4 regions of the Methylosinus sp. KRF6 genome follow, and region 2 is predicted to be linked to each of the others. Evidence: predicted binding sites of a transcription regulator. Region 2 holds the regulator's gene; each other region holds the start of a gene.
What was found. The regulator PhoB, encoded in region 2, activates phosphate uptake and scavenging genes when phosphate is short. The targets are predictions, from matches to a motif close to TGTCATNNANCTGTCAT.
Positions count from the first base shown of each region.

Region 1: KP010_RS17985 (DUF2794 domain-containing protein) is a predicted target of PhoB. The motif match lies at 2,193-2,209, and genes of this name have one in related genera.
Region 3: KP010_RS08615 (CorA family divalent cation transporter) is a predicted target of PhoB. The motif match lies at 2,281-2,297, and genes of this name have one in related genera.
Region 4: pstS (phosphate ABC transporter substrate-binding protein PstS) is a predicted target of PhoB. The motif match lies at 5,381-5,397, and genes of this name have one in related genera.

Region 1 is NZ_JAHLJF010000001.1:3,784,881-3,792,443, forward strand. It holds gene htpG (molecular chaperone HtpG) at 1-1,734, opposite strand, end outside; gene KP010_RS17985 (DUF2794 domain-containing protein) at 2,269-2,697, shown strand; gene KP010_RS17990 (Bax inhibitor-1/YccA family protein) at 2,770-3,543, opposite strand; gene KP010_RS17995 (hypothetical protein) at 3,939-4,592, shown strand; gene KP010_RS18000 (lytic transglycosylase domain-containing protein) at 4,615-5,475, opposite strand; gene KP010_RS18005 (YifB family Mg chelatase-like AAA ATPase) at 5,733-7,271, shown strand; gene KP010_RS18010 (ATP-binding protein) at 7,421-7,563, shown strand, end outside.
Region 2 is NZ_JAHLJF010000001.1:1,543,579-1,551,141, forward strand. It holds gene KP010_RS07430 (SRPBCC domain-containing protein) at 1-521, shown strand, start outside; gene KP010_RS22710 (SRPBCC family protein) at 531-1,502, shown strand; gene KP010_RS07440 (VOC family protein) at 1,539-1,952, shown strand; gene KP010_RS07445 (VOC family protein) at 2,045-2,458, shown strand; gene KP010_RS07450 (SRPBCC family protein) at 2,522-3,073, shown strand; gene phoB (phosphate regulon transcriptional regulator PhoB) at 3,110-3,853, opposite strand; gene phoU (phosphate signaling complex protein PhoU) at 3,850-4,575, opposite strand; gene pstB (phosphate ABC transporter ATP-binding protein PstB) at 4,604-5,389, opposite strand; gene pstA (phosphate ABC transporter permease PstA) at 5,386-6,225, opposite strand; gene pstC (phosphate ABC transporter permease subunit PstC) at 6,229-7,149, opposite strand; gene pstS (phosphate ABC transporter substrate-binding protein PstS) at 7,473-7,563, opposite strand, start outside.
Region 3 is NZ_JAHLJF010000001.1:1,793,075-1,800,637, forward strand. It holds gene KP010_RS08600 (hypothetical protein) at 1-134, shown strand, start outside; gene purS (phosphoribosylformylglycinamidine synthase subunit PurS) at 240-485, shown strand; gene purQ (phosphoribosylformylglycinamidine synthase subunit PurQ) at 482-1,168, shown strand; gene KP010_RS08615 (CorA family divalent cation transporter) at 1,208-2,212, opposite strand; gene KP010_RS08620 (acyltransferase) at 2,324-3,541, opposite strand; gene KP010_RS08625 (acyltransferase) at 3,604-4,797, opposite strand; gene KP010_RS08630 (class II 3-deoxy-7-phosphoheptulonate synthase) at 4,993-6,372, shown strand; gene KP010_RS08635 (FTR1 family protein) at 6,391-7,224, opposite strand; gene KP010_RS08640 (cupredoxin domain-containing protein) at 7,235-7,563, opposite strand, start outside.
Region 4 is NZ_JAHLJF010000001.1:1,013,508-1,021,070, reverse strand. It holds gene KP010_RS04890 (vitamin B12-dependent ribonucleotide reductase) at 1-971, opposite strand, end outside; gene KP010_RS04885 (SRPBCC family protein) at 1,490-2,035, shown strand; gene KP010_RS04880 (YncE family protein) at 2,032-2,988, shown strand; gene KP010_RS04875 (FAD-dependent oxidoreductase) at 2,969-4,186, opposite strand; gene pstS (phosphate ABC transporter substrate-binding protein PstS) at 4,237-5,283, opposite strand; gene KP010_RS04865 (NADH:ubiquinone oxidoreductase subunit NDUFA12) at 5,533-5,940, shown strand; gene KP010_RS04860 (DUF2155 domain-containing protein) at 6,058-6,729, shown strand; gene aat (leucyl/phenylalanyl-tRNA--protein transferase) at 6,701-7,408, opposite strand.

The sequences.
Region 1 (7,563 bases), 2.2 Mb from region 2:
GGGCTTGCCGAAGACGCCCTTATTGCCGCTCTCCTGCAACATGCGCGCGAGCTGGAGATCGAAGCCGTGATCGGCGGCGATGAGACAGGCGGGGCTCTCGCGAAGACGCGTCGAGACGCGCACATCCTCGACCTCTCCGCCGAGCGTCTCCTTCAACATTGCGGTGAGCAGCGCGACCTCCGCGCTCGCTTCCGCCGGCGGCGTGTCGGCGGCGCCTTCCGGCGTCGGCACGGCGTCGATGTCGGCTGCGCCCTGCGTCACCGATTTGAACGGCTTGCCGTCATAGCCGACGGCGCTCGTCACCCAGAAGGAGTCGACCGGATCGTCGAGCAGCAGCACGTCTATGCCCTTGGCGCGATAGCCCTCGAGCTGCGGGCTGGCGGCGAGCCGCTTCTTGTCGTCGCCGGCGATGTAATAGATCGCGGTCTGATTGGGCCGCAGATTTTCGACATAGTCCTTCAGGCTGCGCCCGCCGTCCGGATGCTGCGCCGTCGAAAATCGCGCAATGGCGAAAATCTCGTCGCGGCGCACGGGGTCCTCGTGCAGGCCCTCCTTGATGACGGCTCCGAAATTCTTCCACAGGGCGGCGAACTTCTCCGAATCATTGGCGGCGAGATCGGAAAGCTCCTTGAGCACGCGCGTGCCGATCGCCTTGCGGATGGCGCCGATGATCGGATTGTTCTGCACCATCTCGCGCGAGACGTTGAGCGGCAGATCGGCGCTGTCGACGACGATGCGCATGAAGCGCAGCCAGGGCGGCAGAAGATCGGCCTCGCGCGAGATCAGCACGCGGCGCACATAGAGCTTGGAGCGGCTCTTGCGCTGCGGATCAAAGAGATCATAGGGCCGCGAGCCGGGCGCGAAGGCGAGCACCGTATACTCGGTGCGCCCCTCGGCGCGCCAATGAATGGTGAGCGCCGGCTCATCGAACTGGCCGGAAATCTGCTGATAGAAATCCTTATAGTCTTGTTCGCTGATCTCCGATTTCGGCCGCGTCCACAGCGCCGAGCCGTCGGTGAGGCGGCGCGGCTCCTTGCCCTTCTCCTCGACGAGGTCGATCGGTATCGCTATGGCGCCCGAATGCTCGCGCAAGATCTGCTCGATGCGATAAGGCTCGAGGAACTCCTCGGATTCCGCATTGAGATGCAGCGTCACCTTCGTGCCGACCGCGGGCGCGTCCGCCACGGCGAGCGGCGCGATCTGAAACGAGCCCTTGCCTTCCGACGTCCAGAGAAATGCGTCCGCAGAGCCGGCGCGGCGGGTCGCCACTTCGATGCGATCTGCGACCATGAAGGCGGAATAAAAGCCGATGCCGAAACGTCCGATCAGAGTTCCGCCCTTCTCGCCGCCCTGCTCATCGCCGCCCTTGGCCGCGAGCTCATCGAGAAAGGCGCGCGTGCCGGAACTCGCTATGGTGCCGAGCGCGGCGACGAGATCCTCGCGCGACATGCCGACGCCATTATCGGCGACGCTCAGCGTGCGGGCCTCCTTGTCGAGCGCAATGGTGACGAGCGGCGCGCCGGCCTGCGCCGCCAGCGCTTCGTTCGCCACCGATTCGAAGCGCAGCTTCTCGATCGCATCCGCCGCATTGGACACGAGCTCGCGCAGAAAAATGTCGCGCTCCGAATAGACCGAATGAGTCATCAGCTCCAGGAGCCGCGCGACATCGGCCTGGAAGCCGTAGTCGCTGCGCTCGGCTGCGTCGATCGTATGTGTTTCGGCGTGATCGTTCACGGGCGTCGTCTCCGCTTGTCTGTCGGCCTCGCCCCGCGCCGCTTCCCGCAAAATGGAAGCATGGCCGACGGCGCGCGGGCGCTGGCCGGGATATAGAGATCGTCATTGATCGGCAATGCCCCTGCCCGAGCCGCCTCGAGCGGAGCGCGCGGCTGATATCGGGGATCGTCGGCGAAGTTGCAAGATCGCTCGCCGCGATGAGCGGCGCGCGAGAACGAAAGGCGCGCGCGCAAAACAAGACGGGCCGCCCGAGCGTGCTCGGCCGGCCCGTCCATCGCCACGAACTCACGCTGCTCGAAAAGCGCCCTTCCGGGGGGCTGGGGGGCTGACGAAATCCGGAAAAACCACTTCTCGAGCCTGTCGAGGCAATAGGCTAGATATTGGTCGCCTCCTTTGGCGGACAAGGGGCTCGATATTGGCGAAAATGTGAAATCTCGTCTTTTGCGCGCAGGACCGATCGTCGCCGGATTGTCATCTTTGTCTTGCCCTCCCGCATTTGCCGCGCGATCATGCGCGAGAAATGGGGACAGCGGCATGAGCGAGACGGAGACGACCGAACCCAGCAGGCGGCGCGGCCTGCTCGCCGTCGTGGCAGGCCGCGGGACCAACGACAAGGATCGCAACGACAAGAATGGCCCCAGGGCCGCGCCCGAGAAAAGCGCTCCGCTCGTGTCCTTCGACCGGCGTGAATTGCGGCTCTTGCTCGATCTCTACGGCGCCAAGGTCGCCGCCGGCGAATGGCGCGATTATGCGATCGACTTTTCTCCCGGCAAGGCCGTGTTCTCGATCTTTCGCCGCGCCAGCGAGGCGCCGCTCTATCGCATCGAGAAAAACCCCGAGCTCGCCCGCCGCCAGGGCGCCTTCTGCGTCGTCGCCGCCGGCGGGCTGGTGATGCGCCGCGGCCACGATCTCGCGCGCGTCGTCGCCGTGCTGCAGAAAAAGCTGGAATTGGTGCGCGATTGAACTTTCGCCGAAGCAAAAAAGGCCCCGCCGGAGCGGAGCCTTCTCATTCTCTGTCGCTCGCGCATCGCGCGATCAGTCGTTGCGCTCGCCGAAGAGGTAGAGCAGCGACTGGAACATGTTGATGAAGTCGAGATAGAGCGACAGCGCGCCGAAGATGCTCTGCTTCGCCACCACCTCGTGACCATAGCCGGCGCTCTGATAATAGCCGTCCTTGATCGACTGCGTGTCCCAGGCGGTGAGGCCCGCGAAGATGAGCACCGACAGGATCGACAGAGCGAACTGCATCACGGTGCTCTGGAAGAACAGATTGACGAGGCTCGCGAGCACCAAGCCGATCAGGCCCATCACCAGGAAAGAGCCGAAGGCCGAAAGATCGCGCTTCGTGGTGTAGCCATAAAGGCTGAGACCGCCGAAGGCCGCGGCAGTGATGAAGAACACCTTGGCGATCGACGCGCCGGTGAACACGATCATGATCGACGACATCGACAGGCCCATCACCGCCGAGAAGGCGAGGAACAGGTTGCGAGCCGTCGCAGCGGAGACGCGGTCGGCGCGAAAGCCGAGAAAGAACACGAACGCCAAGGGCGCGAGCATCACCGCCCATTTCAGCGGGCTCGTGTAAAGCATCTGGCCGAAGGGGGTGAGCGCGATCTGCCGGCCGCCTTCCTTGGCGACGGCGAGCATATGCGTGCCCAGCGCCACCAGGCCGGTGACGCCGAGACCCAGCACCATGTAATTGTAGACGCCGAGCATGTAGGCGCGCAGGCCCTGGTCGATCTCGGCCGTGCCGGCTCGGGAGACGCCGCCCCGATAGCCGAAGCTCGTGTTGCGGTCGAAATTGGACATAGCATCCTCTCGTAAAAGGCCGCGCGGCCGGTCATCCGGCCAATCGGCGCGGTCCTCGCCGCCGAATATGGCGTGCGAGCGGAGGAAAAACAAGAGTCCGTGCGGCAAATCCGGCGAAGTCCGCGCCTCGTCCAACAAGCTTCAAGAAAAACATGCAGTATTGATCGCCCGCCGCGTTCGAAAACTATCGCGGGCGATGGGAAGAGCGCAGATCGCTCCACTCGCCGCTCGCGCCGCCCGCTCGCGCTCTTGCCGCTCCCAGAGAATGCGCTAACATGCCGCATTGTCGCGGGCGGCGAGCGACCGGGTCTCGCGATCCGGCTCTCGTTTCGTCGTCGAAGCGAGCCTGTCCGGGGAAACGAGGCGCGCACAAAATGCTCCATGGGGGAATCATCATGCCCGACAGCGGTCTTGCCCCGTTCTGGCGGTCGATCGATGGGTTTCTGCGCTCTGCGACTCGTTTCTCTCCGCCCGCTCTCCTCGTCCTGCTGCTGACGCTGCTCGCCGCGGCGTCGCCCGCCTCGGCGCATGGCCGGCTCGGCTCCGCCGAAGGGCGATGCCGCCTGTTCGTCGGCCCCGACATCATGAATTTCACCGGCTATCTTCCCGACGCCTCGAAAAACGAGTTCTGCGAGGATATTCCGGCGACCGGCCACACCATCATCGCGCTCGACGCCGAGCAGGACGAGCTGCGCGACATGGCGGTGGAGATCCGAATCGTCAAAGACGTCGGCGGCGAGGAGAAGGAGAATGCCGATATCGACGCGGTCACTGTCGCCTATCGCGGTCCGCGCCTCTATCCGACCGGCACGATCAATTTCGAGCACTATTTTCCCGACGCGGGCTATTTCGTCGGCATCGTCACCGTGACCGGCGAGCATGGCGAGCGATGGGTGTCGCGCTTTCCCTTCTCTGTGGGAATGAGCTTCATGCGCACGCTCCCCCTCTATCTGCTGATGGGCATAGGCGTCGTCGCCATGTTCTTCGTCTATCTGCGGCATCGGCCGATACATCCGCTGAAGACGGCGGACGCCGAGCCGGCGGAATAATCCGCCGAGCGGCGAAGGCCGCTCAGTCGCCGGCGCCTCCGATCTTCTCGGCGAGCAGCGCGATGGTCTTGGAATAGACCTTCGCCTTGTTCCATTCGAGCAGCGCGGGGAAATTGGGCTCGCCCTCGTTCCAGCCGGCGCCCGGCTTCCAGCCGGAGCCCTGCAGGAAATTGGCGGTGGAGGCGAGCACATCCGCCGTGTCGTGAACGAGATCGCGCTTGCCGTCGCCGTCGAAATCGACGGCGAATTTCAAATAGGACGAGGGCATGAACTGCGTCTGGCCGATTTCGCCGGCCCAGGCGCCGCGCATTTGCGCGGGATCGAGATCGCCGCGCTGGACGATGCGCAGAGCGTCGAGCAATTCGCCGCGGAATTTTTCCGAACGCCGGCAATCATAAGCGAGCGTCGCCAGCGCCCGAATCGTCGCGAAATCGCCGAGATAAGCGCCGAAATCCGTCTCCAGCCCCCATATGGCGACGAGAACCGGCCCCGGCACGCCATATTTCTGCTCGATGCGCTTGAACAGCGCCGCATGTTTCTGCAGCAGCGAGCGCCCCTTGCGGACGCGAAACGAATTGGCCATGCGCGCCGAAAATTGCTCGAAAGTCTGGCGAAACACCTTCTGCCCGCGGTCGTGCGAGATTACCGAGCGATCATAGAAGACGTCGCCGAGCGCCGCATCGATCGTCGGCTTTGAAATTCCCGCCGCCGCGGCCTCTCGCTCGAAACCGCCGAGCCAGGCCTCGAACCCCTCGCCATTGCGCCCGCATTCGGCCGCTCGCGCGCTCGCCGCGCCCAAGCCCGGCGCGAAGCCCAAAACCGAGGCGCAGGCCACGACAGCCGCAACGCCAAAGACCGACGTCTTTCGTTTTTTCCGAGCCATTTCGCCTACCCGCGTTCAGGGAAATTCGCGCTCTTTAGGTCACGCGAGCGCGGCCGCACGATGGCGTCGTTTCTCAAATCCTCAAAAAACCCATCCTGCTCGTCCGGCCGGCGAGACTAGCTCTCGCCGGTTAGCGGGCCGTTGCCGAAGCGCGGCAAAATTTCGTTCTCATATTGTTCTTGCCGAGGCGGGGCGACGCGTCTACTATGGCGACGTTTGCGTCAGAGCGATTGGAAAACGGGTTCGGAGCTGTCGCCATGGTGGTCAGGGTCTCGACGGTCGCCTTCGAAGGGATCGAAGCCAAGCCGGTCGACGTTCAAGTGCAGATCGCCAGCGGCAATGTGGTGTTCACGCTCGTCGGCCTCGCCGACAAGGCCGTCGCCGAATCGCGGGAGCGGGTGCGGGCGGCGCTCGTCGCCTCCGGCCTCGCGCTGCCGGCCAAGCGCATCACCGTCAATCTCGCGCCGGCGGACATGCCCAAGGAAGGCAGCCATTACGATCTGCCGATCGCGCTCGGCGTGATGGCGGCGATCGGCGCCATTCCGTCGGACGCGCTGGACGGCTTCACCGTGCTCGGGGAATTGGGACTCGACGGCGCCATCGCGCCGGTCGCCGGCGTTCTGCCCGCCGCGGTCGCCGCCAATATGCGCGGCCAAGGGCTCATCTGCCCGCGTCGATGCGGGCCGGAGGCCGCCTGGGCGTCCAGCGAAATGGAAGTGGTCGCGCCGCGGTCGCTGATCCAGCTCGTCAATCATCTGAAAGGAACGCAGGTTCTCTCCCGGCCCGCGCCGGCGGTGCGCGCCATTGCGGCGGGCCTGCCGGACCTCGCCGACATCAAGGGCCAGGAGAGCGCCAAGCGGGCGCTGGAAATCGCGGCGGCCGGCGGCCACAATCTGCTGATGAACGGCCCGCCCGGCGCCGGCAAATCCATGCTGGCGGCGCGGCTTCCGTCCATATTGCCGCCGCTGTCGCCGCGGGAGCTGCTGGAAGTCTCGATGATCCATTCCGTCGCCGGCGAGATCGCCGGCGGCGAGCTCACCGATCGGCGGCCGTTTCGCGCGCCGCATCATTCGGCCTCCATGGCGGCGCTCGCCGGCGGCGGCTCCCACGCGCGGCCGGGCGAGATATCGCTCGCCCATAATGGCGTTCTGTTCCTCGACGAATTGCCGGAGTTTCAGGCGCAGGCGCTCGACAGCCTGCGGCAGCCGCTGGAGACCGGCGAAATCCTCGTCTCGCGGGCCAATCACCGCGCCGTCTATCCGGCCCGTTTCCAACTCGTCGCGGCGATGAATCCGTGCCGCTGCGGCCATGCGCTCGACCCCGGCTTCGCCTGCCGCCGCCAGCCCAATGAGCGCTGCGTCGCGCAATATCAGGCGCGGCTCTCGGGCCCGCTGATCGACCGTTTCGATCTTCGGATCGAGGTTCCGGCCGTCTCGGCGGCCGATCTCGTGCTGCCGCCTCCGGCCGAGGGCTCGGCCGAGGTCGCGGCCCGCGTCGCCGCCGCGCGCGACCGCCAGCGACGACGTTACGAGAAGCTCGGCCTTCCGGGCGACGCCACCAACGCCAGCGCTCCGGCGAGCGCGATCGAGAAAATCGCGGCGCTCGACGCCTCTGGGACGGCGCTGATCCGCGATGCGGCCGAACGTCTGGCGCTCTCGGCGCGCGGCTTCCATCGCGCGCTGAAGCTCGCCCGCACCATCGCCGATCTCGACGGCTCCGAGGCCGTGACGCGTCGCCATCTCGCCGAAGCGCTCGCCTATCGCGGCGGCTCCGCCCGCGCACGGGTCGCCGCCTGAGCCGGAAAAAGTCCGGCTTTTTCGAGAGCCTGCGCAAGCCTTCATTAGCGAAGCGCCGAGGTTCGGCTCGCGCTTCCCCCGCCAATTCATACTTTCTCTCGATTGTCGTGAAACAACGAGGTCGATCGAAAAGGTTCTGGACCGCCCGAATGCCTGCTGTTCCCTCTTGCGTTCTCATCGCGCTCGCTTCTCTCGCGGCCTTCGCCGCGGCCGGCTGGCTGTGGCTCGCGCGCGCGCGCCGAACGCGCCGGCGCCGAGCGGTGGAGACCGAGCTCGAGGGATTGCGCGACGA
Region 2 (7,563 bases):
CCTTCGCCATCCGTTCCGGCTGGACCGGAATTCTCGAGGGCCTCGCGCGCCAGGCCGGCGAGAGCGACACGCCGCATCGGCTCATTCTGCTGCGCACATTCGAGGCGCCACGCGCGCTCGTTTTCAAATGCTGGACGGAGCCGCAGCATATGATGCGCTGGCTCTGCCCCGCGACATTCACCGTGCTCTTCGCCGAGAATGATCTGCGCATCGGCGGCAAATGGCGCGCCGGGATGCGCTCGCCCGAGGGCGAGGAGTTCATTCATCATGGCGAATATCTCGAGATCGACGCGCCCGCGCGGCTCGTGATGACGCATGAATGGGAGCGCAATCATCTCGAGCCGAAAGCGCTGACGACGATCGAGTTGGAGCTCACGGAGCAGGGCGGGAAGACCGAGATGATCTTCGTGCAGCGCGGCCTCGCCACCGCCGAGTCCGCCGCCTCGCACGGCCATGGCTGGACCGGCGCATTCGATCAGCTCGGCGCCCTCGCGCGCGAGCTGGCGACAAGCGATCATTGAGGAGGCGTCATGTCCGACGATGCTCGCATTTCAGTCCCTTCGGACGTTCCGGAGATTTCCGGGACGCGTCTCTTCGAAGCGCCACGCCCGCTGGTTTTCGACGCTTTCGCCGCGCCGGATCGGCTGGCGCGATGGTTCGGGCCGAAGGGTTTTTCGCTCACGACGCAAGCTTTCGAATTCGCGCCGGGCGGCGTCTGGCGCTTCGTCATGCACGGCCCGGACGGGCGCGATTATGAGAATAAGATCGTCTTTTGCGAAATCCTGCGGCCGGAGCGCATCGCCTATTTTCATCCCGGCGATGACGAGAATGTCGAGCCCGTGCGGATGGAGACGATCATCGCCCTCTCTCAGGAAGGCGAGAAGACGCGCATCGATTGGCGTATGCGCTTTCCTTCCCTCGCCGAGCGCGATCGCGTCGTGCGCGACTATGGCGCCGCGACAGGCCTCGCCGAAAATCTCGGACGTCTCGGCGATTTCATCGAGGAATCGGCAGGTCCCGTCTTCGTCACGTCACGCCGCTTCGCCGCCTCACGCGAGCTCTTGTGGAAGGCGTTCGCGGAGCCGGAGCGCATGGCGCAATGGTTCGGGCCGAAGGGCGTTCCGGTCATCGCCTTGCAAATGGATTTTCGTCCCGGCGGCTCCTATCATTATGGGCTGCGGACGCAGGACGGCGGCGCCATATGGGGCCTCTTCGAATATCGCGAGATCGAAGCGCCGACGCGCATCGTGCTCGTCGACTCTTTTTCCGATGAAGACCGCGGACTCACGCGCCATCCGCTCAGCGAGACCTGGCCGCTGAAGGTGGAGACGACCTTTCTCCTCGCGGATACGGAAAGCGGCGGCTCCGAGTTGACGCTGCGCGCGCGGCCCTTCGAGGCTAGCGCGGAAGAGATCACGACCTTCGCCGCCACGCTCGACGCCCAGGGGAATGGCTGGGCCGGAACACTCGAGCAGCTCGACGCCTATCTCGCGCAGGACTGACCGAGCCCCGCCATTTTTCAAAAAAAGGAGCATCCAATGACGATCAAGCCTTATCTTTTCTTCTCGGGCCGCGCCGACGAAGCCATTACTTTCTACCGGCAAGCGCTCGGCGCCGAGGTGAATTTCCTGCTGCGCTTCGACGAGAGCCCCGAGCCGCCGCCGCCCGGCGCGCTCGCGCCCGATTGGGGCAAGAAGATCATGCATTCCTGCCTTCGGATCGGCGATTCGGAAATTTTCCTGTCGGATGGATGCGGAACGGGTCCTTCCGGCTTCAACGGATTCGGCGTCTCGCTCGAGGCGAAGAGCGTGGCGGAGGCCGAGCGCATGTTCGGCGCGCTCGCCGATGGCGGCGAAGCGCGAATGCCCTTGGGCGAGACGTTTTTCGCCGCCACCTTCGGCATGGCGGTCGATCGCTTCGGCGTGCTCTGGATGATCATCGTCCCGAAGTGAAAAAGGTGCGGGACGGTTGACGAAGCGCTTTGCGCGGACATGATCTCCTCCCACGAAACGAGCGCCCGTCCGCGACGCTCGCTGGGAGAAACATGATGTCGATTCAACCCTATCTGATCTTCGACGGCCGCGCCGAAGAAGCCGCCGCCTTTTATGAGAAGGCGCTCGGCGCGCAGATACAGATGCTGATGCGCTACAAGGACAGCCCTTTGCCCCAGCCGGAGGAAATGCTGCCGCCGGGCTGGAGCGCCAAGGTCATGCATATGGCGCTGAAGATCGGCGACACGATCGTCTTCGGCTCGGACGGCGACGGCGAGGAGACCGGCTTCAAGGGCTTCTCGCTGTCCTATAGCGCGAAGACGCAAGAGGAGGCCGAACGCGTCTTCGCAGCGCTCGCCGAGGGCGGCGAGACGAAGATGCGCTTGACCAGAACTTTCTTCTCACCCGCGTTCGGAATGCTCACCGACCGCTTCGGCGTGCCCTGGATGGTGGTGCTGCCGCAATGACGGCGCGCGGCGCTCTTTCGCTCGCGAGCGGGAGCGCCGCTCCGCTTTTTTTCGAGGTTCGACATGTTGGAAATCATCGGCGCCGGCGTCGCCGTCATCATCGCCGCAATTCTCGTCCTGGCCGCGCGCCAGCCGGACGTCTGCCATATCGCGCGCTCCATCTTCATCGCCGCGCCGCCGGAGCGAATATTTCCGCTGATCGACGATCCGCGCGCGAGCAATGAATGGAGTCCTTTCGTGAAGGATCCGAGTGTGAAGCTCTCCTACGCCGGGCCGGAACGCGGCGTCGGCGCGGCCTGCGATTTCGAAGGCAATGCGAAGGTCGGCGCGGGGCGAGTCGAGATCGTCGAGTCCGTCGCGCCGTCGAAAGTGGTCGTCACATTACGCCTGGATCGGCCGATGAAATGCAGCAATCGCGTCGAATTCACCATTGCGCCGCAGAATGGCGGCTCGCTCGTCACCTGGGACATGAAAGGGCGCCAGCCCTTCCTCGGCAAGCTGTTCAGCCTCGTCATGCGGCCGGAAAAAATGGTCGGCGGCGCTTTCGAGCAAGGTCTCGGCGATCTCAAGCGCCTCGTCGAGACGGCTCGCGACGAGGCGGCGCCGACAGCGTGATGATGCGATGTCGAGAGAGGAGCCTTCGGCCGCGCCTCAATTGCGCCCGAAGGTCTCGTCGAAAGAATAGCCGGTGCCGCGCACAGTGCGGATCGGGTCCTTCTCGCGGCCGCGGATGATCGCCTTGCGCAGACGGCCGACATGGACGTCCACGGTGCGCTCGTCGATCTCCGCCGACAGCCCCCAGACGCTGTCGAGCAATTGCGCGCGCGAGAAGACGCGGCCGGGCTTCTCCATCAGATATTCCAGCAGGCGGAACTCCGTCGGGCCGAGATGAATCTCGCGGCCGCCGCGCTTCACCCGCCGCGTCTCGCGGTCGAGGTCTATGTCGCCGGCGACGAGCCGCGTCGCCACGCGCTCCGGCCGCGCGCGGCGCAGCAGAGCGTGAACGCGCGCCATCAGCTCCGGCGTGGAGAAGGGCTTCACCACATAATCATCGGCGCCCACCGAGAGACCGCGCACGCGCTCGTTCTCGTCGCCGCGCGCGGTGAGCATGATGATCGGCATTGTGCGCGTGTCGTCGCGCGCGCGCAGCCGCCGGCAGATTTCCAAGCCGGAAACGCCGGGCAGCATCCAGTCGAGAATGACGAGATCGGGCACGGATTCGGCGAGGCGGATTTCCGCCTCGTCGCCGCGCTCGACATGTTCGACCTGGAAGCCTTCCGATTCGAGATTATAGGCGAGCAACAATGCGAGGGCCGCCTCGTCTTCCACGACGAGAATTCGCGGCGCCCGATCGTGCGGCGTCTCGCGCGGCGTTGCGACGCGAATCTCGTTCATTGCGAGGGCTCATCCGTTTCCATGCTGGGGGAGATGCTGGACGACTTGCCCTTGGGGCGGTCGGTCGGCATCGACTCGCCAGTGACGAGATAGACGATCGTCTCGGCGATATTGGTGGTGTGATCGCCGATCCGCTCTATATTCTTCGAGCAGAAGAGCAGATGCGTGCAGAAGGAGATGTTGCGCGGATCCTCCATCATGAAGGTGAGGAGATCGCGGAACACCGAATCTTCCAGCGCGTCGAGCTCGCTGTCATTGGTCCACACGGCGCGGGCGCGCTCGACGTCGCGCTGGGCGTAGGCGTCGAGCACGTCCTTCAATTGCATGGCGGCCACTTCCGCCATCGTCTTGAGGCCGATGATGGCGCGCGGCACGCGCGCCTCGGAGAGGATTTTCACCGTGCGCTTGGCGATGCTCTTGGCGAGATCGCCGACGCGCTCGAGATCGGCGGCGATGCGCATCGCGGCGATGCATTCGCGCAGATCGATGGCGAGCGGCTGACGCCGCGCGATGGTGAGGATGGCGTTCTCCTCTATCTCCCGCTGCAGCGCGTCGAGGCGCTGATCGGTGGCGACGACGCGATGGGCGAGCTCGATGTCGAAATTGGCGAGCGCATCCATGGCTTCGGCGAGCATTTTCTCGGCGATGCCTCCCATCTCGGCGATACGGCGGCCGAGCACTTCGAGGTCGCGGTCATAGGAGCTGACGATATGTTCGCTCATGTCTCATAATCCTCGTGCGCGATCGCGCTCAGCCGAAGCGGCCGGTGATATAGTCCTGGGTCTTCTTGTTCTGCGGCGCGGTGAACAGATTGTTCGTCTCGCCGAATTCGACGAGATCGCCGAGATACATGAAGGCGGTGTAATCGGAGACGCGCGCCGCCTGCTGCATATTGTGGGTGACGATGGCGATCGTGTAGCGCTCCGACAATTCGTCGATGAGCTCCTCGATCTTCGCCGTCGAGATCGGGTCCAGCGCCGAGCAGGGCTCGTCGAACAGGATCACCTCCGGCTGAATGGCGACGGTGCGCGCGATGCACAGGCGCTGCTGCTGGCCGCCCGAGAGGCCGAGGCCGCTCGAATTCAGCTTGTCGCGCACTTCGTCCCACAGCGCCGCGCCACGCAGCGCCGCCTCGACGCGGCCGTCGAGCTCGCTGCGCGACAGCTTCTCATAGAGGCGAATGCCGAAGGCGATATTGTCGTAGATCGACATGGGGAAGGGCGTCGGCTTCTGGAACACCATGCCGACGCGCGAGCGCAACAGGTTGAGGTCGATGCTCGGGTCGAGGATGTTCTCGCCGTCGAGCAGCACCTCGCCCTCGGCGCGCTGCCGCGGATAGAGGTCGTACATGCGGTTCAATATGCGCAGCAGAGTCGATTTGCCGCAGCCGGACGGGCCGATGAAGGCCGTCACCTTATTGGTGTAGAGCGGCAGCGAGATCGATTTCAGCGCTTTCGACGACCCATAATAGAAATCCAGATCGCGAACCGAGACTTTGGTCGGAATGGAGGCTTCGACAACCGGCATGGCGGTCATTTTTGTGTTCCCTGGCTGCTGAGCGCGCGCGCGGTGATAGAGAGCAGAAGGACGGCGACGGTGACGAGCAGAGCGCCGGTCCAGGCGAGCTGCTGCCAATCATTGTAGGGCGAGAGCGCGAATTGGAAGATGACGACGGGCAGGCTGGAGACCGGCGCGTTGAGGTCGGTGCTCCAGAACTGATTGTTGAGCGAGGTGAAGAGCAGCGGCGCCGTCTCGCCGGAGACGCGGGCCACGGCCAGCAGCACACCGGTGACGATGCCGGATTTCGCGGCGCGATAGGCGACGCGCATCAGCATATGGGAGCGCGGCAGGCCGAGCGCCGCCGCCGCCTCGCGCAGCGGGCTCGGCACCAGCAGCAGCATGTCCTCCGTCGTGCGCACGACGACCGGCACCACCAGCACGGCGAGCGCCAGAGCGCCGGCTATGCCGGAGAAATGTCCGACGCGGGCCACCACCACCGTATAGACGAAGAGGCCGATGACGATGGAGGGCGCGCTGAGCAGAATGTCGTTGATGAAGCGCACCACGGTGGCGAGCTTCGAGTAGCGGCCATATTCGGCCATGAAGGTGCCGGCGAGCATTCCGAGCGGCGTGCCGAGCAGCACGCCGATCACCGTCATCACCAGCGAGCCGGCGATGGCGTTGAGCAGACCGCCGCTGGAGCCGGGCGGCGGCGTCATTTCGGTGAAGACGGCCGGCGTCAGGCCGCGGGCGCCTTCATAGATCAGCGCGCCGAGGATCAGCACCAGCCAGGCGAGACCGAAAATCGTGCCGGTCCAGCACAGAGTGGTCGCGAGCGCATTGGTGCGTCGGCGGGAGGAATAGAGGGACAAAGGTCAGGCTCCCGATTTCTGCTCGATGCGCATCAGCATGAAGCGCGCCGCCGCCAGAACGAAGAAAGTGATGACGAAGAGGATGAGGCCGAGCTCGATCAGCGCCGACGTATAGAGATCGCCGACCGCCTCGGTGAATTCATTGGCGATGGTCGCCGAGATCGTCGTGCCCGGCGCGAGCAGAGAGCTCGACACTTTGTGCGCATTGCCGATCACGAAGGTGACGGCCATCGTCTCGCCGAGCGCGCGGCCGAGGCCGAGCATCACGCCGCCGATGACGCCGACGCGCGTGTAGGGAATGACGACATAGCGCATCACTTCCCATGTCGTGCAGCCGACGCCCGAGGCCGCCTCCTTCAGCACCGGAGGCACGGTGTCGAACACGTCGCGCGAGATGGAGGTGATGAAGGGCAGCACCATGATGGCGAGGATGAAGCCCGCGGTCAGCATTCCGATGCCATAGGGCGGGCCGGCGAAGAGGCTCGACAGCACGGGAATGTCGCCGGTGAGCGAGATCAGCGCCGGCTGCACATGCTGCTGCAGGAAGGGGGCGAGCACGAACAGTCCCCAGATGCCGTAGATGATCGAGGGAATGCCGGCGAGCAGCTCGATGGCGACGCCGATCGGCCGGCGCAGCGCATGGGGGCAGAGCTCGGTGAGGAAAATGGCGATGCCGAGGCCGAGCGGCACGGCGATGACCATGGCGATGGTCGAGGTCACCACAGTGCCGTAGATGGGCGCGACGGCGCCGAATTTCTCGGTGACGGGATTCCAGGATTCCGTCGTCAAAAACCCGAGGCCGAAGGCCTGTATGGCCGGAATCGAGCCATAGATGAGCGAGAAGATCACGCCGCCGAGGATCAAGAGAACGAGGATCGCCGCGGCGCGCGTCAAATTATGAAAAAAGAAGTCGAACAGGGCCATGCGGCCGAGCACTTTCCTGCGGTCGACTTCGGCGGCGCGGGGCGTCGCATCTACGATTGCTAGGTCGGACACGCTATTATCTCTCGTTTGGCGGTTGAAGCCGGCTTCCATCGCGCGCTCCCGAAGGCGGATTTTTTATGTGAGGTCATAGCGCAGGTCTCGGGAGAACTCACCGCGTCGAGAGGCTCCGCGTCGAAAAGAAGCGGACGGAGCCAGGTCTCGGGCAGGTCGTCTTGCGCCATTCACCAACCTGCGATTCTCGCGCGTCTCGCGTCGAGCGGCGACGCCGGCGAAATGGTCTTTCGCCGGCGCGCAGAGATATTTTAGTTCGACGCCAGCGGCTTGCCGCTCGCATCCTTCACATTGGCGGCCCAGCTCTTCTTGATCAGAGCCACGACATTGGCCGGCAGCGGG
Region 3 (7,563 bases), 250 kb from region 2:
CGTCGGTGATCGGCGTCGCGACCTTCGTCGCCGTCGTGCTGACGCTCGCCGCCGGCCAGCCGATCTTCGCCGCGACGATCGCGCTGCTCGGCGCCGCCGGCTTCGTCTACGCCCTGCGCTCGCGCTCGGCCTGAAGCGGCGCGGCGAGAACGGCGGCGAGAGAACGGCTTGCGCTCCGGCGCGTCGCCCGCTAACCCTGCGGCCAGCCCATTGCAGCCGAACCCCGAGAAAGCCGCCGCATGAAAGCCCGCGTCATCGTCACCTTGAAAAACGGCGTGCTCGATCCGCAGGGCAAGGCCATAGAGGGCGCGCTCGCCTCGCTCGGCGTCGCGGGCGTCGGCGGCGTGCGCCAGGGCAAAGTGTTCGACATAGAGCTCGAGGGCTCCGACCGCGCGCTCGCCGAGGAGCGGCTGCGCGCCGCCTGCGAGAAGCTGCTCGCCAACACCGTCATCGAGAATTTCCAGATCGAGATCGCGAGCCCATGAGAGCCGCCGTCATCGTCTTTCCCGGCTCCAATCGCGAAGGCGATATGGCGCGCGCGCTCGCTCGAGCCACCGGCCACGAGCCGGCCATGGTCTGGCATTCGCAGACCGAGCTGCCCGCGGGCACCGATCTCGTCGTGCTGCCGGGCGGCTTCTCCTATGGCGATTATCTGCGCTGCGGGGCCATCGCCGGCCGCGCCGCCATTATGGACGCGGTGCGCGCCCATGCCGCGCGCGGCGGTCTGACGCTCGGCGTCTGCAACGGCTTCCAGATTTTGTGCGAGGGCGGCCTGCTGCCGGGCGTGCTGATGCGCAACGCCAATCTGCGCTTCGTCTGCCGAATGCAGCATTTGCGCGTCGAGCGCGCCGACACCGCCTTCACCAGCCACTATCGCCAGGGCCAGACGATCGAGGTCGCCATCGCCCATGGCGAGGGCAATTACGAGGCCGACGACGAGACGATCGCGCGGCTCGAGGGCGAGGGGCTCGTCGCCTTCCGCTATTGTGATTCACTCGGGCGCGTCGGCGGCGAGGCCAATCCCAACGGCTCGCGCAACGACATCGCCGGTATTTTTTCAGAACGCCGCAATGTGCTCGGTCTGATGCCGCATCCCGAAAATCTCATCGATCCGCTGGTCGGCGGAATCGACGGCCGGGGATTGTTCGAGAGCCTCGCAGCGGCGTGACGCCGATCGGCAGTGCGCGGCGAGTGGGCGCGAGTTCCGCTAACCCTCGCGGCGCTTGATCCACATCAGCGCGAAAAAGGCCGCCGCCGCCGAGGCGAGGCAGAGCGCCGCCGCATAGAGCGTCCCCTGCTCATTATCGGCGAAGAACAGATTCTTCGTGTTCATGCCGAATATGCCGGAGACGAGAGTCGGCGGCATGAGCAGAGTGCCGAGAATGGTCAGCACATAGAGCTGACGATTGGTCTCCGCCGTGAGGTTGGAGACGATCTCGTCCTGCAGCAGGCGGGCGCGCTCCTCCACCGCCTGCAGCTCCTGCTGCAGCGAATCGAAGCGCTGCGTCAGCCGGCGCAGCGTCGCATGGGCCGGCGGCGAGACGCGCGGCGAGAAGGCGGCGCGCGAGAAGACGCGCTGGCCGTCGGCGAGCTCGCGCCGCAGCCGGATCGTCTGGCGGCGCAGCGCGCCGAGATCGCGCCGGTCGTCATGCGCCTCGTCGTCCAGCACGCGATCTTCGATCTTGTTGAATCTGGCGAGAAGCTTCTCGAGGCCGGTGTCCATGGAGACGAGGCTGCGCGTCACCAGCGCCTCGAAGAGATCGAGCGGCGCGCGCAGGCGCTGGCCGTCCAGAGCCGATTGCCGAATGGCGGCCGTCGATTCGACGGCGTAGCGGCGGGCGGTGACGATGCAGCGCTCGGTGACGACGACGCGCAAGGGACGCAGCACGTCTTCCTCACGCTCGAGATCGCGGCCGTAATCGGCGATCACGCCCCAGAGCGCCTGCTCGTCGGCGTCGAGCCGCTGATGGCTGTCCTGGTCGATGAGCAGGGCGCGCGCCTCGGCCGGCATTTGCCGGCGGCCGGCGACCCAATCGCGATAGCGCAGATCGGCGACATTGAGATGGACCCAGAAATAGCCGTCGGCATCCGAATCGAGCTGCGCGGAATCGTGGTCGGCGACGAGCGTCGCCGCGCCCTCCGCATCGAAGCGCATGACCCAGAGAAAGGGCGAATCGCCCACGATCGCGACGCTCGACGGCATCGTCTTCATTTTCGTGCGTCCCCGCGGGCGCGCGCCTTCGGCGGCCCGCCTCGGGTCCTCGCCATTAGAGGAGGGATGCGACGGTTCGTCGACAGAGGGCGGCACGGTTGACCTTCACAATCAGGCGTCGGCTTTTTGCGGCTCGCGCTCCAGCTCCTCGAGCGGCGGCGGGACGCGCCGGCGCCGACGCTCCTCCGCCGCCTCGAAGGCTCTGCGCAGCGCGCGCCGCGCGGAATTGGTGTGCGCCTCGGTGACGCGCGAGAAGAGGAAGCCGAAGACGACCGCCGCTGTCATCACCGCCGCCATCATCTGCCAATGGGCGGGCGTCGCCAGCTCGCGCGCCCATTGCGCGCCGAAGCGCTGATCGACGAAGGCGCGCGCCAGAATCAGCACCGGCATATGGACGCTGTAGAGCGAGAAGGAGAAATCGGCGAGCCGCCGATGCAGCTGCGGCTGGAACAGCGCCCAGCCCTGCTGCGGCCCGAAGCGCAGCGTCACCATCAGATTGAGGAAGAGGACGGCGCCCAGAAGATCGGCCGCGTCGGCGAGATAGGGATGAGCCTCGAGATTGGGGCCGCGCACCAGAAGGCGGATGGGGATGACCGCGACGACATAGAGCGCGAGCGCGATCCAGCGCGATTGGACCAGTGGGCGCCGCGCCAGAGTCGCCAGCGCGCCGAGGCCCCAGAGCAGATAGCCGAAACGAAACCAGCCCCCGGAGGGGATGGACATGACCACCAGAATGGCGAGGCCGAGCGCGAATCCGACAGCGCGCGTTCGCAACGAATAGGCGCGGGCGAAGGGCAGCAGCAGCAGCGGAAAGGAGATGTAATACCAAAACTCGCAGGCGAGCGACCAGAGCGGTCCATTGGTGCCGAAGAAATCGCAATAGATCGCCGAGAGATTGGCCAGCGAGCCGAGGAAGAGATCGGCGCGATAATGGTCCTTGAACACCGGCCAGTCATAGACGCCGCTGTCGCCGAGCCAGCCGCGGCCGATCCCATCCGCCACCACTGTGACCAGCAGCGCCGGCGCGAGCACGATATAGATGCGCGCGAACCGATGGATGAGATAGTCGCGCAGAAAGGGCTTGTCCCTGCGCAATTGCGCCAGCACGGCGCCGCCGACCAGATAGCCCGAAATGGCGAAGAAGCCGACGACGGCCTGATGACCGAGCTCGAAGCTGACGAAGAACCACCAGGCGTAGACGCTCGCCGCATGGGGAGCGCTCATTATGTCCGCGAGATTGACGAACATATTGGTGGAATGGACGGCGAGCACCAGCAGCGCGCCCACCCAACGACAGGCTTCGATGAATTGCGATAAGAGGATCGGCATGAGTCTCCGGTGGCTTTGGAGCGATCGGACTGCGCTCCAAACAAAAGCTGGGCGGGGCCGAGTTATAGCCCCTCGGCTCGACCATGGCCAATCCAGCGGGCGCGCAGGCCGAGCCGCGCGCGCCGGTCCAGCGCGGCGACAGCCGCATGCAGAAGCCGCCGCAGCGCCGGCGTATGCGCCTCGGTCACACGCGAGAAGACGAAGGCCGTCGCGACGGCGACGAGGAGCAGCGCCGCCGTGACGAGCCAATGCGTCGACGTCGGCAGAAGCTTGTGCCAGTCCACGCCGAAAATATGGCCGGCTCCGGCCCAGAAGAAGAAAACGATCGGCATATGCGTGGCGTAGAGCGAGAAAGAGAAATCTGCGAGCCGGCGATGCAGCGCCGAATCTCCGAGCGCAAAGCCGCTTTCCGAAAAGCGCAGCGTCGCCAGCAGATTGGCGAGCGTCGCCGCGGTGAGCGCGTCGGCGATGTCGTGCAGAACCGGATGCGCCTCGAAGAGAGGCCCGCGCGCGGCGAGGCGGGCGACGACGAGCGCCGCGAGAAAAATCCCCAGCGACAGATATTTGCCGGCGAAGAGCGGGCGCTTCGCGCGGGCCGCCAGCGCGCCCATGGCCCATAGCGCGAAGCCGAAAGGCACGCGCGAGGAGGGAAGCGAGAGGAGCAGCAGCAGCAGCGCGCCGAGGGCGAAGCCGGCGAGGCGCGCGGGTTCCGAATAGGCGCGCGCCAAAGGAAGCAGCAGCAGCGGGAACAAAAGATAGTACCAGAACTCGCAGGCCAGCGACCACAGCGCGCCGTCTGTGCCGGCCTGGCCGGCCCAGATATTCTGCTGCATGGCCAGCGTCGAGAGAATGCGCGAGGCCTCATAGGCGCCCTCGAGGCCGGGAAGCTCATAGACGCCTGCGCCGGCGAAAAGATCGCGGCCGAGCGCGTCGAGACCGAAGGTCAGCGCCAGCGCCGGGATCAGCACCAGATAGATGCGGGCGAAGCGATCGACGAAATAGGCGCGCAGGAAGGGCGTCCGCCGCTCCATGGCCACAAAGACGCGGCCGCCGACGAGAAAGCCCGACAGCACGAAAAAGACCGTCACCGCCTGATGCGAGAAAGCGGTGACGAACCACCACGCATAGACGAGCGGCCCATGCGGCGCGACCATCATGTCGCTCAAGGAGACGAGCACATTGGCGTGAGCGAGCAGAACGGCGAGAGCGGCGAGCCAGCGGGCGGCGTGAATGAAATCCGATAAAAAGACCGGCATGAAAAAAGCGCTCGTACGAAAAGTGCGCCGTCGAGGCTAGGGAAAGCGGAGAGCCGCGTCATCCTGCGGAAAGACCGCAGGTCCTGGCCGAGGGAATATGGCGGCATTTCCGGCGGACGGGCAAAAGCTCGCCTCCGCGGGCTCACTCCTGTATAGCTGGGCCGCGCGGGGGAGCGGCGAGCAGGAGCCAGGCCAGTGGAGAATTGGACGCCCGGAAGCTGGAGAGGAAGACCGATCGAGCAGACGCCGGTCTATCCCGATCAGGCGGCGCTCGCCGATGTCGAGCGGCAGCTCGCCGGATTTCCGCCCCTCGTCTTCGCCGGCGAGGCGCGCAATCTGAAACGCTCGCTGGGGGAAGTGGCGGCCGGCCGCGCCTTTCTGCTGCAGGGCGGCGATTGCGCCGAGAGCTTCGGCGAGCATTCGGCCGACAATATCCGCGACTTCTTCCGCGTTTTCCTGCAAATGGCGGTGGTGCTGACCTATGCGGCGGCCTCGCCCGTGGTGAAGGTCGGCCGCATCGCCGGCCAATTCGCCAAGCCGCGCTCCGCCCCTACCGAAAAGCAGGGCGCGCTGGAGCTGCCGAGCTATCGCGGCGACATCATCAACGACATCGAATTCACCGCCGCCGCCCGCACGCCCGATCCGCAGCGCCAGCTGATGGCCTATCGGCAATCGGCGGCGACGCTCAACCTCATCCGCGCTTTCGCGACGGGCGGCTTCGCCAATCTCGTCAACGCCCATCGCTGGATGCTGGGCTTCGTGCGCAACAGCCCGCTCTCGGATCGCTATTCGCAGCTCGCCGACCATATCAGCGAGACCTTGGGCTTCATGCGCGCCATCGGCCTCGATCCCGAGCATCATCCAGAGCTGCGGCAGACGGATTTCTACACCTCTCACGAGGCGTTGCTGCTCGGCTATGAGCAGGCGCTGACCCGCGTCGATTCGCTTGAGGGCGGCTATTTCGCCACCTCCGGCCATTTCCTCTGGATCGGCGACCGCACGCGCCAGGAGGACGGCGCCCATATCGAATATCTGCGCGGCGTGCAGAACCCCATCGGCCTCAAATGCGGGCCGAGCCTGAAGCCCGACGGGCTGCTGCGCCTCATCGACAGGCTCGATCCGCAGAACGAGCCGGGGCGGCTGACGCTGATCTGCCGTTTCGGCTCCGACAAGGCGGCCGAGGCGCTGCCGCCGATCCTGCGCGCCGTCGCCCGCGAGGGCCGCAATGTCGTGTGGTGCTGCGATCCGATGCACGGCAACACGATCAGCGCCGGCGGCCGCAAAACCCGGCCTTTCGATCGCGTGATGGCGGAAATCCGCAATTTCTTCGAGGTTCACCGCGCCGAGGGCACCTATGCCGGCGGCATTCACCTCGAGATGACGGGGCAGAATGTCACCGAATGCATGGGCGGCGCGCGCGATATCTCCGAGCAGGAGCTCGGCGTGCGCTACGACACGACCTGCGACCCGCGCCTCAACGCCGAGCAGGCGATAGAAGTGGCCTTCCTCGTCGCGGAATTGCTGAAGGCCGAACGGCTCGCGCGCGGCGCGCAGGAGCAGGACGCGGCCGAATAGGCCGCGTCCGATCGAAGGTCACTCCGCCGCGGCGTGGACATTGGCGGCGCCGGGCCGCGGAGCGGCGAGGCGCGTGGCGAGGAATATGCCCGCCAGCGTCGCCACATAGACGACGACCTGCAGCGCCGTCGGCTGGTCGACATAGCCGATCAACGTATGCAGCACACGCCCGACGAGGCTCGTATCCGGCAGCACGCCGGATGTGTCCCACATTGTCTGCGACAGAGCGGTGACGATCCAGGCCTGCTGCAGGAAGGCCGCGCATTGCGCCGCGAGGCCGGCGGCGAGCAGAGTGATCATCGCCGTCGTCACGGCGAACAAATGCCGCGCCGGAATGGTGACGAGACCGAAATAGGTGAGCGCGCTGACGCCGGCGCCGAGGACGAGACCCGAAAAGCCGCCGAGGATCACATCGGCGCCCGATTCGCCGGAGACGAGCAGGCCGTAGAGGAACAGCGCCACCTCCGAGCCCTCGCGCAGCACGGCGAGCGCGACGACCAGCGCCAGGCCGAAGAAGGATTTGTCGCCGGAGACAGCGGCGCGGCCGGCGGCCGCCAGCTCGCTCGCCAGTTCGCGGCCATGGCGCGCCATCCATATGTTGTGCCAAGCGAGCATCACCACCGCCACCGCGAGGACAGCGGCGTTGAACAGCTCCTGCCCGCGTCCGGCGACGGCCTGCGACAGCGCATCGGCGAACAGCGCCACGAGCCCGGCGCCGAGCGCGCCCGCGACCACTCCGGCGAAGACGACGGTCCGCGAGCCGCGCGCCCCCTGTGTGACCGCGAGCACGATGCCGATGACGAGGCCCGCCTCTATGACCTCGCGAAAAACGATGACGAGAGCGCCCAGCATTGCTAAGTCCTCACTCGACGACGAGAACGCCCTTGGCCGTGGACTCGTGATATTCGCCGAAGAATTTATAGCTGCCCGCCTTCAGCGGACGCACGCGCACGGTGATCTCGGCGGAGCCGGCGACGACCTTCTCAATCTTGAGCGCCTTGCTCTCGAATTCTTCCGGCGTGGAATCGAGATTCTTCACGACGATGACGATGGGCTTGTCGGCCGGCGCATGAAGCTCGGCAGGCGTGAAACGATGGTCCTTGATGGAGACTTCCAGGGAGGTCTCGTCGGCCGCGACGGCGGCGACGACGCCCGCCGCGAGAGCGGCCGCGGCGAAAAGAATACGGGAGG
Region 4 (7,563 bases), 530 kb from region 2:
GCGCGCAGCACGGCTTTCAGATGCTTCTTGACGATCTTGGAGCCGGCGACGAGCGAGGCGACCTTCTCCTCCTCCTTCACCTTCCAATCGATGAAGGCCTCGATATCGGGATGGTCGACGTCGACCACCACCATTTTGGCGGCGCGGCGCGTCGTGCCGCCGGATTTGATCGCGCCCGCCGCGCGGTCGCCGATCTTCAGGAAGGACATGAGGCCGGAGGAGGAGCCGCCGCCCGAGAGCTTTTCCTTCTCGCCGCGCAGCTTGGAGAAGTTGGAGCCGGTGCCGGAGCCATATTTGAACAGGCGCGCCTCGCGCACCCAAAGATCCATTATGCCGCCGTCATTGACGAGATCGTCCTCCACCGACTGGATGAAGCAGGCGTGCGGCTGCGGATGCTCATAGGCGGTCTTGGACTTGGTCAGCTTGCCGGTTTGATAATCGACATAGAAGTGGCCCTGGCTGGGGCCGTCGACGCCATAGGCCCAATGCAGGCCGGTGTTGAACCATTGCGGCGAATTGGGCGCCGCCATCTGGCGGGCCAGCATGTAGCGCAATTCGTCCTGAAAGGCGGAGGCGTCCTCCTCCGTGTCGAAATAGCCGCCCTTCCAGCCCCAATAGGCCCAGGCTCCGGCGAGACGGTCGAACACCTCGCGCGCCGAGGTCTCGGAGGAATAGCGTTCCGCCTTGGGCAGAAGGGCGAGCGCCTCCGAATCGGGAATGGAGCGCCACAGGAAGCTCGGAACCTCGTGCTCCTCGACGCGCTTCAGCCGCGCCGGCACGCCGGCCTTGCGGAAATATTTCTGCGCCAGCACGTCGACGGCGACCTGGCTCCAATCGGCCGGCGCATCGATATTCTCGAGCGAGAACACCACCGAGCCGTCAGGATTGCGGATCTCGCTACGCGCCGCGCGAAACTCGATATCCGCATAAGGGGACTGTCCGGCTCTGGTGTGGCGTCGGTCGATCTTCATCTCGTCCTATTCCTCGAAAAATATGCGCGCGAAACCGCGCGCGGCCGCTGGCGTCGGCCGTGTGGAAGCGTCGATTTTGTGGGACTCTACGTGGGGAAACGCAGATACCGACGCCTCGCCGCGATGAAAGGGCCGCCGCCGCGACGAGGCGCGCAGCGGGGGCGAGCATCGAGGCGAGCGCCGCCCGTTCGGGGCGCGCTTGCGGGCCTCTTCGATCTTCCGTCGCTGCGTCATAGGTGACACTCCGACAGTGCGTCAGTCCGGGGACGGCGTCAAGATATGGTGTGACTAATTAATTTGGTGACAACATGTTGCAGAAAGTCGTGGATTATGGGGAGAAGCCGACTCGGGCGTGGCTGTGAGAGTCGACGCGCGCGCCATTTTCGGCAAGGCGGACTGATCGGGATGATTCTCCCATTCGATTTTCCTCGTCTTGACGTGGCGGGGCGCGGAGGAGTTAGTTGCGCGCTGGCGGCGCCGGGGCAATAGGCGCCAGAAAGGCCTTCAGGAGGTTAGTCATGTCATTCGTCGTCGCGCGCCGGGGGTTCCTGGCCGCCTTGTCGCTAGCGGCTCTGGCCTCGTCGGCCGCGCTCGCTCACGGCCCCTCGCGCCAGAAGGTGACGGAGACGATCGAGATCGCCGCTCCGGCCGAGAAGGTCTGGGCCATCGTCGGCAATTTCCAGGATCTGAGCTGGCTCCCGCCCGTCGCCAAGACAGAAGGGCAGGGCGGCAACACGCCCGACAAGGCGACGCGCCATCTCACGCTGAAGAATGGCGGCGAGATCGACGAGCTGCTCACCAAATATGACGAAAAGGACTTCTCGCTCGCCTATCGCATCGAGAAGGTCGATGTGAAGATCCTGCCGGTGAACAATTACTCCTCGACGATCACGGTGAAGCCGCAGGGCGACAAGAGCGTCGTCGAATGGCGCGGCGCCTTCTACCGCGGCTTCCCCAACAACGACCCGCCGCCGGAACTCTCGGACGAGGCGGCTCTGAAGGCCGTGACCGATCTCTACAAGGCTGGCCTCGCCTCGCTGAAGGCCAAGGTCGAAGGCAAGTGATCGTCAAATCCTGGGGCAGGGCGGCGCGCGCCGCCCTTCTCGGGCTCGCTCTCGCTTCGCCCGCGGGAGCGGACGAGGCTTTCGTCACCAATCAGGGCAGCGGCGATCTCACCATCGTCGATCTTTCGACCATGGCGCCCGTCGCGACCCTGCCGATCGGCGGCAAGCCGGCCGGCGTCGCCGTCTCGGCGGATGGCGCGCGCGCCTATGTGACCAGCCCGGAAGGCAAATATCTCTCCGTCGTCGACACGCGCGAGCGGCGCGTCCTGCGCAAGATCCCGCTCGAGGGCGGTCCGCTCGGCCTCGCCGTCGCGCCGGACGGCAAGCGCGTCTATGTCGCCGATATGTACGAGCAGCGGCTCTTTTCGGTCGATCCGGAGTCGGGCGTCGTCGCCACGGCGCAAGTCGGCGTCACGCCCTCGGGCGTCGCGGTGACGCCGGACGGCAGGACGATCCTCGTCGCGATTCGCGACGCCAATAAAATCGCCTTCGTCGATGCGGCGTCCTTTCAAAAGCTCGGCGAGCTCGAGGTTGGCCGCCATCCTTTCGGCGTCACCATCGACGCGGACGGAAAGCGCGCCTATTCCGCCAATGTCGAATCGGACGATATCAGCGTCATCGATCTTTCGAGCCGGCGCGTCATCGCCAGGGTGAAGGTCGGCAAGCGGCCCTATTGCGTGGCGCTGGCGCAGGGCAGGGGCTTCGTCACCGACCAATATGCGGAATCGGTCAGCGTCTTCGATCTTTCGACCTTCGCGCCGGTGGCGCAGGTGAAGGTCGGCGAATATCCAGAGGGCATCGGCGCGAGCCGGGACGGCAAGACCATCTATGTCGCCAACTGGTTCACCAATGAGTTCTGGTCGATCGCCGCCGACAGTTTGAAGGTGATCGCCAAGGCCAAGACCGGCGACGGCCCGCGCGCCTTCGGGGCTTTCATCCGCGCGATGAATTGACATGCTCCGGCCGCACGCCGAGGCCGACCAGCCGCGCCGGAATTTGCCGTAGGACCGGGAAGACGTCCAGAAGCCGCAGCGCCAATGGCGGGTCGAAAGGCTTGTCCGCGGCGAGCACATTGCTGATCACGCGATTTTGAATGAAGAGCTGCAGCCGCTGCGTCATCCGCGCCGGAAATTCCCGGCGCTTCTGCACGGCGCCGACATCTGCGTCGGTCAGCGTTCCATCGCGCAGCTTTTCGGCGAGCAGATTGGCGGTCGCCACGGCGTCCTGAATCGCCAGATTGACGCCCACGCCGCCGACGGGCGACATCGCATGGGCGGCGTCGCCGATGCAGAGCAGGCCCGGCCGGCTCCAATTCTTCAAGCGATCGACCTGCACGGTCAGCAGATTCACATCCTCCCAATCGCGCAAATCCTCGACGCGATCGGCGAGAAAGGGAACGCAATCGGCGATGGCGTGACGAAATTCGTCGATCCGGCGGCCGCGCAGCGCCTGCGCTCGGCCCTTGGGGATCACATAGCCGATCTGCCAATAGGCGCCGCGCTCGATCATCGCCACCATGCGCCCGGGCGCGATGCGGCCGAATGTCTCCTCCGGGTCGTCCGCCTCGCGCCGCAGCTTGAACCACAGCACATCCATCGGCGCGCCGAAATCCTCGACCTCGAGGCCTGCCGATTCGCGCATTCGCGACGTCCGCCCATCCGCGGCGATGGTGAGATCGGCTCGGATCTCGAGCGGCCCCGCCGGCCCCGTGGCGCGCACGCCGACGATGCGGCCGTCCTCCTCGACGAGGCCCTCGGCGGCAGTCTGCATCAGCAAGCGGAAATTTTGCAGCTTCTTCGCCTCGCCGGCGATGAAGTCCAGAAAATCCCACTGCGGCATGAAGGCGACGAATTTGCACAAGGTCGGCAGGCCGCGGAAATCGGCGATGACAAATTTGCGGTCCCCCAGAAAGGCCGAGAGCTGAAACGCCTTGCGATGCGGCAGCTTCAGAAACTCTTGCAGCAGGCCGAGCTCGAAGACGAGCTGAAGCGTCGAGGGGTGGATCGTGTCGCCGCGAAAATCACGCAGGAAATCCGCGTGCTTTTCGAGGACGATCGTCTCGACGCCGGCGCGGGCGAGCAGAAAACCCGCCATCAGCCCCGCCGGGCCGCCGCCGACGACGCAGCATTTCGCGGAAATCGTCGCCGCCATCGGCCGCTCCCCGAATCGAAGGCCGCCAGCGGGCCCCTTCGCCTTTATGGTCAGTTCAGCAGCGGTTTTCCATTCGCATCCTTCACATTGGCCGCCCAGCTCTTGCGGATGAGAGTCACCACGGAGGGCGGCATGGGCTCGAAATCGAGCTCTTCGGCCGCCTTTGCGCCTTTGGCGAAGGCCCAGTCGAAGAATTTCAGAGCCTCCAGCGCCGCCGCCGAATCCTGCGGCTGCTTGGGCAGCAGAATGAAGGTCGCCGCCGCGATCGGCCAGGAGGCGGCGCCCGGCTGCCCGGTGAGCAGGCGGAAAAAGCCCGGCGCGCTCGCCCAATCGGCGTTGGCGGCGGCGGCCTCGAAGCTCTCCTTGCCCGGCGCGACGATCTTGCCGTCGCTGTTCACCAGGCTGACGGTGGTGAGCCGGTTCTGCCTGGCGTAGGCGAATTCCACATAGCCGATGGCGCCCTTCGTCGTGGCGACATTATTGGCGACGCCTTCATTTCCCTTGGCGCCGAGGCCGAGCGGCCATTCCACGGCGACGTTCTCGCCGACCTTCTCCTTCCAATCGGCGGAGACGCGGGAGAGATAATCGGTGAAGCAGAAGGTGGTGCCGGAGCCGTCGGAGCGATGCACGACGACGATCGGCTTCGCCGGCAGAGTGAGCTTCGGATTGCGGGCGCGGATCGCCGGGTCGTTCCAAAGCTTGATCTCGCCGAGGTAGATGCGGGCGAGGAGCGGCCCGTCGAGGACGAGTTCATTGGCTCCGATCCCATCCAAATTGACGACGGGGGTGACGCCGCCTACCACTTGCGGCCATTGGATGAGCCCGGCGGCGTCGAGCTCCTTGGCCGTCAGCGGCTGGTCGGAGGCGCCGAAAGTGACGGTGCGCGCCTTGATCTGCCTTATGCCGCCGCCCGAGCCGATCGACTGATAATTGACGCGATTGCCGGTTTCCTTCGAATAGCTCTGCGCCCATTTGGCGTAGACGGGTAGGGGAAAAGTCGCGCCGGCGCCGGAAATATCGAGGGCGCGCGCGCTCCCCACGGAAAGGATCGCCGCCAGAGCGGCGTGAACAATGAGCCTCGAAGCCTTGGAAATCATGCAGCCATCCCTGGAATTCGACGCGAGCTTTTTTTTTCGCGCGAGCCGAAAACCAATAGTCTCAGCTTGTGCGGCGCGCCTTCGAGGGCGCGGCGGCTGTCGTCTTTCTGTCACACTCCTCCTTTTCCACGACTCGCGGTCAAAAGCAAAGCTCGCGTATCGGCGCATCGGGAAGTGGCGCGCCCGACTGGACATTGCGCCGTCTTGACGCAATAAGGAGCCACGCAAACTTTCTTGGACGCTTCCGACATGTCCTACATCATTCGCTTCTTCACCTGGTGGAACCGGGCGACGCTCAGCACGGGCCTGTGGACGCTGCTCTATGGCGAGCGCGTCGGGACGGATGAGTTCGGCAACGTCTATTACCGCCGCCGCGGCGGCAAGAAGGACAAGGCGCTCGGCTTCGAGCGCCGCTGGGTCATCTATAAGGGCTATGCCGAGGGCTCGGCGACGCCGCCCGGCTGGTATGGCTGGCTGCACCACACGGTTGACACGCCGCCCACCCAGGAGAAATACGCGCCGAAGGAATGGGAGCTTCCCTATCGCCCCAATCTGACCGGCACTTCCGCCGCTTATCATCCGCCGGGTTCGATCCTGGCGGAGGGCCGCCGCGCTCCCGCCGGCGGCGACTATCAGGCCTGGACCCCCGAGGCTTGATGCGAGGCGGTCGCGGCCTCGCCCGCGACCATCGATCCGCCATGCTCTTCCTGTTCAACGACGGCGCATGAGGCGCGGGCGGCCGGCCCGAGCCAGAGATCGGAAACGAGAGCCGATATGATCTCCCGCTGCTTCCGCCTGCGTTTCGCTCTGTCCGGGGCCGTCTTGCTCATTGGCCTCGGCGCGGCCGCCGATCCGATCCGCAATCCGACCGCTATATTCGCCGGGCTCGACAAGACGACCGGCCGAATCATCAATTTCGACGTCGCTATAGACGAGACCGTGCAATTCGGCTCGCTGCAGGTGACGCCCCGCGTCTGCAACACGCGTCCCCAGACCGAAGCCCCGCAGACTACCGGCTTCGTCGAGGTCGACGAGCAGGATACGGGGAAGAACGAGGCCAAGCGGATTTTCTCCGGCTGGATGTTCGCCGCGAGCCCCGGCCTGCATGGCGTCGAGCATCCCGTCTATGACGTCTGGCTGGTCGATTGCCGCGGCGGCAAGGAGACGGTTCAGGCTCCCGCGAGCGAGCCCGCCGCTGCGGCGGCCCCGGCCGCTCCGCAGGAGAAGAAGCGCTCCCGCTCGCGCAAGGTGGAGCCAATCGCCCCCGTTCCGGTCGAGGCGGCGCCGATCGGGCCGCGCGATTCGGTTCCGCCGGAGGGCGCAAAGGCCCCGGAGAGCGCCGAGCCCGCGGCCGCGCCGGCCGAAAAGCCCAAGAAGAAGAAAAAGAAGCCGTCGGCTCAGCAGGCTCCGGCGCCCGCTACGGCTCCATCGCCTTTTCCGTTCTGATCTCCGGCTCCCGCCGCAATATGGCGACGATCTCGCGTCCGGGCACGGGCGAATCGTCCGGCCAGGCGGCGAAGCGGGCCGGAGCCGACAAAGCCTCTTCCAAAAGCCCATGATAGGCGTCGCGGCCGATCTCGATCGCCCCGAGCGAGGCCAGATGCGTGGTCATGAATTGCGTGTCGAGCAGGCGGAAGCCGCCTTTGACCAGCCGCGCGACGAGATGCGCCAGCGCCACCTTGGAGGCGTCGGTCTCGACGTGGAACATGCTCTCGCCGAAAAAAGCGGCGCGCATGGAGACGCCATAGAGGCCGCCGACCAGCCGTCCTTCCCGCCAGCACTCGACCGTATGGGCGAAGCCCATGTCGAACAGCTTGCGATAGAGCCGCTTGATCTCGGAATTGATCCAAGTGTTCTCGCGCTTGGGCGCGGAGGCGGCGCAAGCCTCGATGACGGCGTCGAAATCCGTATCGACCCGGACCTCGAAATGGTCCGAGCGAATGGTTTTGGCGAGCGAATGCGAGACCTTGAACGCATCCAGCGGGAAAATGGCGCGCTCCTGGGGGTCGACCCAGAAAAGCTGCTCTTCGTCGGCGCTTTCCGCCATAGGGAAAAGGCCGATCGAATAGGCGCGCAGCAGGATCTGCGGCGTGATGGCGTAATCTGCGTGTGAAGGGCGCGACATTTCGCAGATTGTAGCGCAATGCGCGCCGGAATCGAGAGCGTTCCACTCCGGGGTGAACGGAGATCGAGCGCGAATGCGCTCGGCCCCCTCGTCTTCGTCGTTGCCCCCCGTCCAGCTATCGCTGGCCGACCCTCCCCCAGAAGGGGAGGGTGGAT